Pseudovibrio sp. M1P-2-3: one gene and its partner. The protein of the gene in region 1 interacts with the protein of each later gene in a pairwise test. Links are inferred from orthologs where the notes say so. Each region holds a gene or a part of one and is shown in the gene's direction. Other genes may lie near its edges.

Evidence for each region. Proteins that work in one complex are often made in the same cells at the same time.
Region 2: the proteins of cysK (region 1) and cysE interact in binary tests that used the Escherichia coli proteins (3 or more experiments, as listed by UniProt). The link is inferred for Pseudovibrio sp. M1P-2-3 from one-to-one orthologs.

Annotation. Positions count from the first base shown.
Region 1 is NZ_JARRCW010000001.1:4,541,685-4,544,965, forward strand. Bases 302-3,281 are described here. They hold cysK (cysteine synthase A), read left to right. Parts: upstream 302-1,300; coding sequence 1,301-2,263; downstream 2,264-3,281. Other genes in these bases: dut (dUTP diphosphatase), read left to right, coding at 302-333; P6574_RS20065 (HAD family hydrolase), read left to right, coding at 460-1,116; P6574_RS20075 (bifunctional folylpolyglutamate synthase/dihydrofolate synthase), read right to left, coding at 2,329-3,281. In the rest of the region: more of dut, read left to right, coding at 1-301.
Region 2 is NZ_JARRCW010000001.1:1,202,584-1,209,054, forward strand. Bases 1,420-4,318 are described here. They hold cysE (serine O-acetyltransferase), read left to right. Parts: upstream 1,420-2,398; coding sequence 2,399-3,238; downstream 3,239-4,318. Other genes in these bases: P6574_RS05360 (alpha/beta fold hydrolase), read left to right, coding at 1,472-2,224; P6574_RS05370 (DUF3126 family protein), read left to right, coding at 3,321-3,536; P6574_RS05375 (gamma carbonic anhydrase family protein), read left to right, coding at 3,641-4,168; P6574_RS05380 (transglutaminase-like cysteine peptidase), read right to left, coding at 4,232-4,318. In the rest of the region: P6574_RS05350 (FAD-dependent monooxygenase), read right to left, coding at 1-900; P6574_RS05355 (zinc-finger domain-containing protein), read right to left, coding at 953-1,198; more of P6574_RS05380, read right to left, coding at 4,319-4,753; P6574_RS05385 (PilZ domain-containing protein), read right to left, coding at 4,994-5,614; P6574_RS05390 (PAS domain-containing protein), read right to left, coding at 5,726-6,391.

The DNA of each region.
Region 1 (3,281 bases):
GAACTATTGCCCGGCGAGCATGCTTTGATTGAGACAGGCTTATCAATGGAGATACCTAGAGGGTTTGAGGGGCAAGTTCGTCCTCGCTCTGGTTTGGCAGCAAAACACGCAGTGACAGTGCTGAACTCCCCTGGAACTGTCGATTCTGATTATCGTGGTGAAGTGAAGGTGATCCTCATTAATCACGGAAGGAAGCCTTTCATAATTGAACGCGGTATGCGGATAGCTCAAATGGTAATTGCTCCTGTTGTTCAAATGGCAACTGAGGAAGTGACCGAACTGGATGAGACAGATCGGGGAACTGGCGGCTTCGGTTCCTCTGGAAGTCACTAGAGTGTATCGCCGAAAAGTGGATGACGGTTTTCGGTTAAAGATACGCGCCTAAACAACAGGTTAAGGCATTGAGCTGTTTCAATGAAACGTCTCAATGCCTTAAGGTCTTATTGGGAGTAACTCATCATGCCTCCAAGATTGGTAATTTTTGATTGTGACGGTGTTTTGGTAGATACCGAAACGATTGCCAATGAAATCCTATCAAGATTTGCTGAGGACTTGGGGTTAGACCTGTCCCCTGAGGAGTGCCAAAGACGCTTTCAGGGGTTGTCTTTAGGGGCTGTGAAGGGAGAGCTGGAAACGCTTTCAGCTTGTCTTCTGCCTATCAACTGGATCGATCAGGTTCGGCAAGCGGATATAAAGGCATTTCAAAAAGGCATAGACCCTATCGCGAATATTGAAGGCCAGATATTGAGATTGAAAGAGTGCTCTGTTCCCTTTTGTGTTGCCTCCTCCGGAAGCTATGCAAAAATGCACACCACGCTTGGGGCAGCTGGTTTACTTAAATATTTTCAAGAGGTTCTCTATTCCGCTCAAGATGTTGAAAATGGTAAGCCCGCGCCCGATGTGTTCCTCTATGCGGCCCGTGAAATGGGATACACTCCCGATCAGTGCGTTGTCATAGAAGATAGTATGGCGGGCATAGTCGGGGCAAAGGCCGCAGGCATGAGTGTCTTGGCGTATATGCAGAATTCTTTTTTGGATCAAGAGCAAGTCATCGGTTCTGGAGCTACGCCTTTTTCAGATATGAGGGAGCTTCCGAGGCTTTTACACTTATTATAGAATTCTAATATCTACTTTAATGGGCATGTATTTCTAAATTTATAGCCGGTTCTGGTAGTAAATTTCTTTTTGGTTTGGTTTTACTATTTATCTAGCCTAGCCTCATTCAAATATGCGTCCTAAAGTGCATTCAAGATAATTTGTATCACCTAGATTGATCTAATAATAAACTTGGAGGATTTCGATGAGTGCTTCAGCAGCTGGCCGCGGCAAAATTTATTCTTCTATCACCGAAACAATCGGCAATACACCAATTGTTCGTTTGGATCGCTTAGCTACAAAGCATGGAGTTAAGGCAAATATTCTAGCCAAACTAGAGTTCTTTAATCCGATCTCCAGCGTGAAAGACCGCATTGGTGTCGCCATGGTTGAGGCGATGGAGGAAGCAGGTAAAATAAGCCCAGGTCAAACAACTCTTATTGAGCCGACCTCTGGTAATACCGGAATTGCTCTTGCTTTTGTCGCTGCTTCGAAAGGATACCGTCTTATCCTTGTTATGCCTGAAACCATGTCGGTTGAACGGCGTAAGATGCTCAAGCTCTTGGGAGCAGAACTCGTTTTGACCGAGGGAGCAAAGGGCATGAAGGGCGCAATTGCTAAGGCAGATGAATTGTGCACGCAGATACCGGATTCTGTTATTCCGCAGCAGTTTGAAAACCCTGCCAACCCAGAAATTCACCGCAAGACGACTGCGGAAGAAATCTGGAATGATACCAGTGGCAATGTGGATGCGTTTGTTTCGGGAATTGGGACAGGCGGGACCATTACCGGTGTGTCGCAGGTTTTGAAGAAAAAGAATCCTGATCTACATGTTGTTGCGGTAGAGCCTTCGGCTAGTCCTGTTCTGTCTGGCGGTGAACCGGGTCCCCATAAGATTCAAGGTATCGGTGCAGGCTTTGCTCCTGCTGTTCTGGACACTTCTGTTTACGATGAAGTTGTTACAGTGGAAAATGAGAGAGCTTTCGAACTGGCTCGGGAAGTCGCACGGACCGAAGGTATTCCAGTTGGGATTTCTTCCGGCGCAGCTTTATCTGCGGCGATTGAAGTCGGACAACGTGAGGAAATGGTGGGCAAGAATATTGTCGTCATTATTCCAAGTTTTGCGGAGCGGTACTTATCAACCGCGCTGTTTGAAGGCATGGAATAATTGAAGGACCAGAAAAGAGGGGTACCCCCCTCTTTTCCTATGTTATTTCTATATCGAAATGAATTTTATTCTGGTGGAGTTCCATTGAGCTTGAGGAGCTCACCGGCCAGATACAAAGAGCCACAAAACAGGATACGAGCAGGCTGGTCAAGTTTCTCCAGCTTCTTGTTCAAGTCAGTCAAAGCTTCTGAGAGAGTTGAAAACTGAGATGCTTTCAGGCGGGCGGCCTTGGCAAAGGCTTTTATTTCCTCAGGTGGGCGACCAGCATTTGTTGAAGAAAGCGGAATGCAATAGACATGACTGACCAAACCTTCAAAACACTGGTAGAATCCGATCGGATCTTTGGTTTGCATCATTCCGCTCACCAGAAAGACGGGCTTTGGAGCCTTTTCTTCCAAATCAGCAAGAAATGACGAGATGACCTCACCAGCCTGAGGGTTATGTCCCCCATCTATCCATATCTCGGTCGACTCGGGAAGAAGTTTGAGAAGATCTCCCTTGTAAAGGGGTTGCAGGCGGGCTGGCCACTTTGCCTTGCGCAGAGCTTTCTCGCATGATTGCTGTTCATCGATGTCTGACAGAAGACCTGTTGTTCTCAACGCTGCAATTGCAAGGCCAGCATTATCGACCTGATGGTGTCCGGCAAGTTTGGGCATGGAGAACTCCAAGAGTCCCTGCTCATCTTGATAAACCAGACGTCCTCCCTCCTCCCAGCAGACAAACTCCTGTCCGGAGAAATAGATTTGTGCTTGGCACCTTTGTGCCTGTCTTTCGATCACCCTGTGGGGCGCATTGGTCTGCTGTGCACTAACAATAGGTCGCCCCCGCTTTATGATCCCTGCTTTTTCTTTCGCGATGTCCTCTAGGTTATTTCCTAAGAAGTTCTCGTGGTCTTTGGCGATGGGGGTTATCACGCTGACTAAGGGGGTATTAATGACATTTGTTGCATCAAGCTTTCCGCCAAGCCCCACTTCAAGAACCAGATAGTCTGCGCGGTCACTAGCAAAAAGCCACAGGG
Region 2 (6,471 bases), 3.3 Mb from region 1 along the record:
AGGTAGCATCGCATGGGCAGCATCGCCCACAAGAGCAACAGGCCCTTTAACCCAAGGAAGTGTCGGGTCGGTTCCACATAGTGCCCAACGCGTCCAAGATGTAGCCTTCCCGATAATTTTCCGAGGGGTTGGGTGCCACCTGCAAAAATGTTTTTCAACATCTTCAGGGGTTGCTGGGTGTGACCAATTCTCCGAAGTCCAGTCTTCCAAAGTTACACAAACCAGATTAAATTCCCGAGCGCTTTTTACAGGATAGTGTACGAGATGAGAACGCTCTGCCATCCACAAGCCGGTGGTTTGCATCAACTCCTCAGGAATATCCCTACTGGGAACCGTGGCCCTATATGCAACTCGTCCGGTTGTGGACGCAGGAGGAAGCCCGAGAATATTTGTGCGGGTTTTAGACCAGACACCATCTGCCCCGACTAATAGCGCGTAGGCTTGTGTCTGTGACCCTTGGTTTTTGAACTTAAGGTGCAGTCCCTCGGGTGCTATATCTGCAGTGTCCAGTTTATAGCCCAAGTGCAACTGAATTGTGGGTGAGGCGAGTACCGCGTCTTTTAAAATCGACTGTAAATCTGCTCTGTGAATAACCAGATAGGGTGCCCCGTATTTGTCTTCGGCTGCTTGGCCTAGGGGGACTTTGGCAATGAGCTTGCCGTTTTTTCCGGAGGAAATGTTAATTGCGCTGGGCATAGTGGCGACAGCTTGCAATTTGGATAAAAGGCCAAGTTCTGCTAGACAGTGGCAGGCATTGGCGGACAATTGCAAGCCGGCTCCAACCTCGGAAAGTTCAGGAGCGGCTTCAAAAATATCTATTTCATAGCCTTGCTGCGCAAGGAAGAGGGCGCAGGTCATGCCGGCAACGCCCGCGCCGGCAATCGCAATTTTCTTTTGCATCCTAGCCTTTCTCGGTACTTCCGGTGTCGGCCTGATGGAACAACCGGTCTGTTTAGCTTGTAGCCGGTGTCCAGAGACTGTCGGCTGGGTCGGATTGATCCCTATTTAGGTTGCTATCATACTTATAAAGGGTTGAGCAGTAAGGGCATACAATTTCTTTTTCAGAGCCCATATCGAGAAAAATATGGGGGTGATCAAAAGGAGGTTTGGACCCAATGCACATGAATTCTTTCGCACCGATTACAATACTCTCCTGACCGCTATTGTTATGAAAGTGTGGAGTGCTGCCTTCAGCCATAAGTCATAATCTCCCAAAATTGCTAATATGGTACTTGTTGTTATTTGAGAATCGTAAGCATTCAAAATCTGGTTACGGTTATTTGAAAAGCTGGTTGTCTCGTGAATATGGTTTTGAGTGCTCTTTCCTCTCAATGCAATGGGGCTTTGATTGAATTCCTTAAATTTCCTCGGGAACTGCGTTGAAAAAATATATTCTGACTTTCTTCCTTAGTTTTTTGACACTATCTTCACGCCGATAATTCTTTCCCTACCAAGTACGAGTTAGAAGAGCATGCCAGTTTTTGACAATAATGGAATCCCGTTCGCATATCTTGATCAAGGGGAAGGTGACCCAATTATTTTGGTGCACGGTTTTGCATCCAACAAAAATGTAAACTGGGAGTACACAGGCTGGGTGGATCTTTTGGTCAAAAGTGGCCGCCGTGTTATCGCAATTGACAATCGCGGCCATGGAGAAAGTCATAAATTCTATAGTGCGGAAGATTATGGTGCTCCTTTAATGGCACAGGATGTTCTGGATTTGGTTGAGTTCCTGCAATTGGAAAAAGTTGATTTTATGGGCTATTCAATGGGAACTCGAATTTGTGCATTTTGCGCCCTTGCCCAACCCGAACGCGTGCGTTCGCTTGTTTTTGGTGGAATGGGATACGGCTTGATCAGCGGAGTGGGATCACCAGAGCCAATTATTGAAGCTCTCTTAGCTGAACGTCTTCAAGATGTAAGTAATAAAACTGGGCGGGCCTTCAGAGCGTTTGCAGAACAAACAAAGTCGGACCGCTTAGCTCTTGCAGCTTGTATGCAATCTGCTCGGAAAAAAATATCGGAACAGGATATTGCGGGCATTTCAGCGCCAGCGCTTATTGCAGTGGGTACCAAGGATGAAGTGGCCGGAGATCCTCAAGCTCTGGCAGACTTGATGCAGAGTGCGCAAGTTCTTGCGATCCCGAACAGGGACCATATGGTTGCTGTTGGAGACAAAGTTTTTAAACAGGGTGTGCTTAGCTTTTTGCAAAATTGCAATTAAGTCCCTTTTAGTATTTGACCTAAATGGGACCGGTCTAGAATGCCCTGTGTTCCCTGCAAATGTAGGTCAACAGGTTGACACTCGTAAGTTTTATGGGTGTTCTCTTGGTTAGAGTAGAAAAGTTCCTATGTTATGCAGCTAGGAACCATAAATGTGTTCACGGAGGTGCCCTGCATGACACAGCCAACAAAAAAAGCGACCAGACTGGCGATGCACGATCCTGTTTGGCAGCGTGTCAGGCTTGAGGCTGAAAAAATGGCTAAAAACGAGCCGGCTTTGGCCTCGTTTGTCTATGAGACTGTCTTGCATCATGACACTCTTGAGGATGCCATAGTTCACCGTCTGGCAGATCGTTTAGGGCATATTGTTGTATCGTCCTCTCTTATCCGCCAGACCTACAGAGAAGCTCTGGATGATGATACATTCATTTCTAATGCGTTTCGGGTTGATATTTCCGCGGTTTTGGACAGAGATCCCGCTTGTGAACGCCTCCTTGAGCCTTTGCTGTATTTTAAAGGGTTTCACGCCCTGCAAACGCACCGTTTAGCGCATTGGCTCTATAAAAAGGGGCGTGAGGATTTTGCTTTCTATTTGCAAAGTCGAAGTTCGGAAGTGTTTCAGACTGATATTCACCCAGCAGTTCCAATGGGACTCGGAATTTTCATAGATCACGGGACCGGTTTGGTTATCGGCAAAACGGCTGTCGTTGAGGATGATGTCTCTCTTCTTCAGGGGGTAACTCTTGGGGGGACTGGCAAAGAAAGCGGTGATCGCCACCCGAAAATTCGCCATGGTGTTCTGGTGGGAGCTGGCGCCAAAATTTTAGGAAATATTGAAGTGGGGCACTGTTCTCGCATAGCAGCAGGCTCCGTAGTTCTAAAACCTGTGGCACCATGCACGACAGTTGCCGGGGTCCCGGCTAAGGTTGTAGGAGAGGCTGGCTGTGATCAGCCCGCGAGAGCCATGGATCAAACACTAGGTCAAGAAAAAACAACGCAAAACAAACAAGGATAATGGGGTCAAAAGGGCTTGGCAGCACCATAAAATTCTATAGGTTTGGGGCCCATTACATTTGGAGAATGAGAAGGAGACGGCTGTGAAGCCAGACGAAATTCGGAAGCTGGAGACCTACCTGCGCAATACGTTCAAGTCTCCCGGTATTAGCGTTCGGCCACGCCCTCGCAAGGATGACTCCTGCGAAGTATATGTGGCGGATGAGTTCTTGGGCGTTATCTTCCGTGATGATGAAGATGAGGACCTTTGCTGGAACTTCCAGATGGCGATTCTGGAAATTGACGTTGAAGACCTCTAAAGGTTCAGTTTTGTTAAAAAGGGCTCCAAGTTGGAGCCCTTTTTGTGTCAATCTATTGTAACTACTGAAATTTGGGAAACCAGAGGATAAAAGGGGAGGTGACCATGCAATGTTATCAACTTGGAGATAAAAAGCCGACGTTTCCAGAAAATGGTCAGTATTGGGTGGCACCAACTGCTACATTGATTGGCGACGTTATCCTCGGAGAGGAAGCCAGTGTTTGGTTTGGCGCTATTTTGCGGGGCGACCGTGAGGCGTTACAAATTGGTTCTCGAACGAACATTCAAGATGGATGTGTCTTGCATACCGATATGGGATTCCCGCTTGAAATCGACGAAGGGGTGACCGTTGGCCATAACGCAATTTTGCACGGGTGTAAAATTGGGAAGGGCTCTTTGATTGGTATGGGCGCTACTATTCTAAATGGCGCGAAAGTTGGTCGCCATTGTATAATCGGTGCAAACTCACTTATTCCTGAAGGGAAAGAAATTCCAGATTTCTCCTTGGTCGTGGGGATTCCCGGGAAAGTTATTCGCTCGTTGCCTGAAGATATTAAAGAAACTCTTGAAGGCTCAGCCCAAGGGTATGTCGATAACTGGCGCCGCTATAAAGACGGGCTCTCTGAACTTTAGGGGTATTTTCGAGGCAAGTTCATCATTTGGATTAATGCGCATCTTTGCAGAGTGATAGCTACGTTAGTCTTCTATGGTTGCCACGGTTGTAACACGCCTATCTGAGATCGCACTCCATTTGGCGGGGTCATAGCTGGATTGGCGTTTTACAAACCGGTAAGGGGTCGAATACCAAGGCAATATCGGATCGAGTAAATTATCCAGCACCAGATCTCCAAGATCTGTACGTACTACTAAAACCGCATGTCCATCATTACTGGTATCCTTGACGACGGTTATGAGCAGCGCACTTGCGGGCCAGCCTAGCTTTATAAGAGAGCGCTGTTTTTCCAAGACATATTCTTCGCAATCACCAGCCCCAGAGGTTGGGTAAGTCCAGTACTCAGGAACCTTAAAGAGATTTTCATCAGTGGCAGGGACAATTTTCTGGTTCACTTGACGGTTAATGGAATGTAGTTGTTTCCATTTGGTTTGCGTGAGAGCCACTATTTTTGCGGTCTTTACCGTTGTGTTGCATATATGTGAGTTTTCAATACAGAAATTGACATGACCAATGGGGGGAGGGGTTTCTCCTAGCATAGGCATAAATCGGCCAATAATCGGGGAAGCGTTCACCAAGCTTGTTAGAAGAAAAAAAGTTAGAAAGGAGAAAATTAGTTGTTTAATATTAAGCACTGTAATACCTCCCCTAAAGGTTAGTTCTACAGTAAATTATTGACTTTGATTTTGGGGTAATCTGGGTGACTTAGTTTTACTAGAAGATTCTATAATTTTTATTTGTATTGTTTATTATTTTGCATAGAACTACTAAAGGCGAGGCGACTATCAGTCGCCTAAATGCTGTTCCAAGAGATCTTGATTATGAATAACTGCGAACTCTAACGCGATACCATCCTCGGTATGGCGGATGACGCGTGCTCTCATTTTCCCAATGCCTATGGAAGTTCCTGGCTCGGGTTTTAGAGAGGTCTTTATAGCTGCACCGGAAAGTGAAACATCCAAAATCCGGCACTTGTGCTTGGTGCCATCTTCTAAAATAAGACTGGTGAAGGGGTTCTTGGGAATGAAACGTTCGTGACGTCTATCTTCCGGTAAGTTAAAACGCTCTTTATTTGCCAGCCAAGTAAGCATGCCAGCAAGTTTGTCCTGTTTGCGTTCAGTTGTCTTTATTTCTAAGGCGAAGCCCCCTGAAAAAATTCTGGTAATGGTGCCTTCAACTCTTCCAATATGGTCAACGTAGATGATGACACGATCATCAACCTCGCCTGATACAGGAGCTAAAACATAGGCCCCACCTGGTGACATGTTTTTAATTTGACAAGGGTATTCTTGGCGGTTTTGCATCATGCAACGACCAAGAAGGTCAACATTGACACGAGAGAAGCGGCGCCTTTCAGGTCTACGTTCTGAGATCTTCTTGATAACTGCTGTATGCCGATTTGTCATAGTTTACTGCCCTTACCGACAAACGCACAACGAACGTTTTCCTATAATCGATTTGGGGAGGATGCTATTGGGTTAAAGTTAATAGAGTCTAACGGAATTGATATGTAACTTTTAGCTTTTCCCTCCATTAATAACGTGAAGATGGCCAACGCGTTTAATTTTCAGATTTGTTGCGATGGGGCCTACTGAAGGAGGAAAGGGATTTTGGCCCGTGGAAATGGGGGGATTCTTTCTCCATAACCGCTTACCTGTTTTTTGTTTTTGAGCAATGCATACTCTTGCGGTTTCGGGCTTTATAAGTTGCATACTTGAAATGCTATTCGTTACTAAAGGCTGGGCCCCTAACCAGCCCGGTTGTTCTATGGGTATGATACAGCCCAAAATTCGCGTGCACCCTTCGCCTCTTACAGTTAAAGGCAATAGTAGCATTTCCAAATTTACTATCTGACCGTTGTCAGTTTTTGATGTGATTTCTAAAAAGGCGGGCACTCTTTTTTTCGTAACTGATTGTAAGGATGCTGATATGGTATGCGTATCCTCCCCATTCCACATATTTAGGAACTCACGGCCTCGCAATTCTTTGCAAAATAAAGAGCATAGGCGCGTTCCTGCTAGGCGATAGCGATAGGAGTCTGCATTCCTCATTTCGAGGATAAACGTATCTCTTAAGAGTGCTTTAATTGCAGAAGGCTGGATGTCCCCCCTTTCGGGAGTTTTGCGTTGGCCACGCAATTCGTTCCAGTAATCAAAGAGTTGACATGTAGAGCCGTGTTTCATGATCCCCCAACAGAGTTTGTGTTTAGCCGCTACTTGGGACTCGCTGAACCAGTTTCCTGTCTATTGATAGTTTTCTCCAT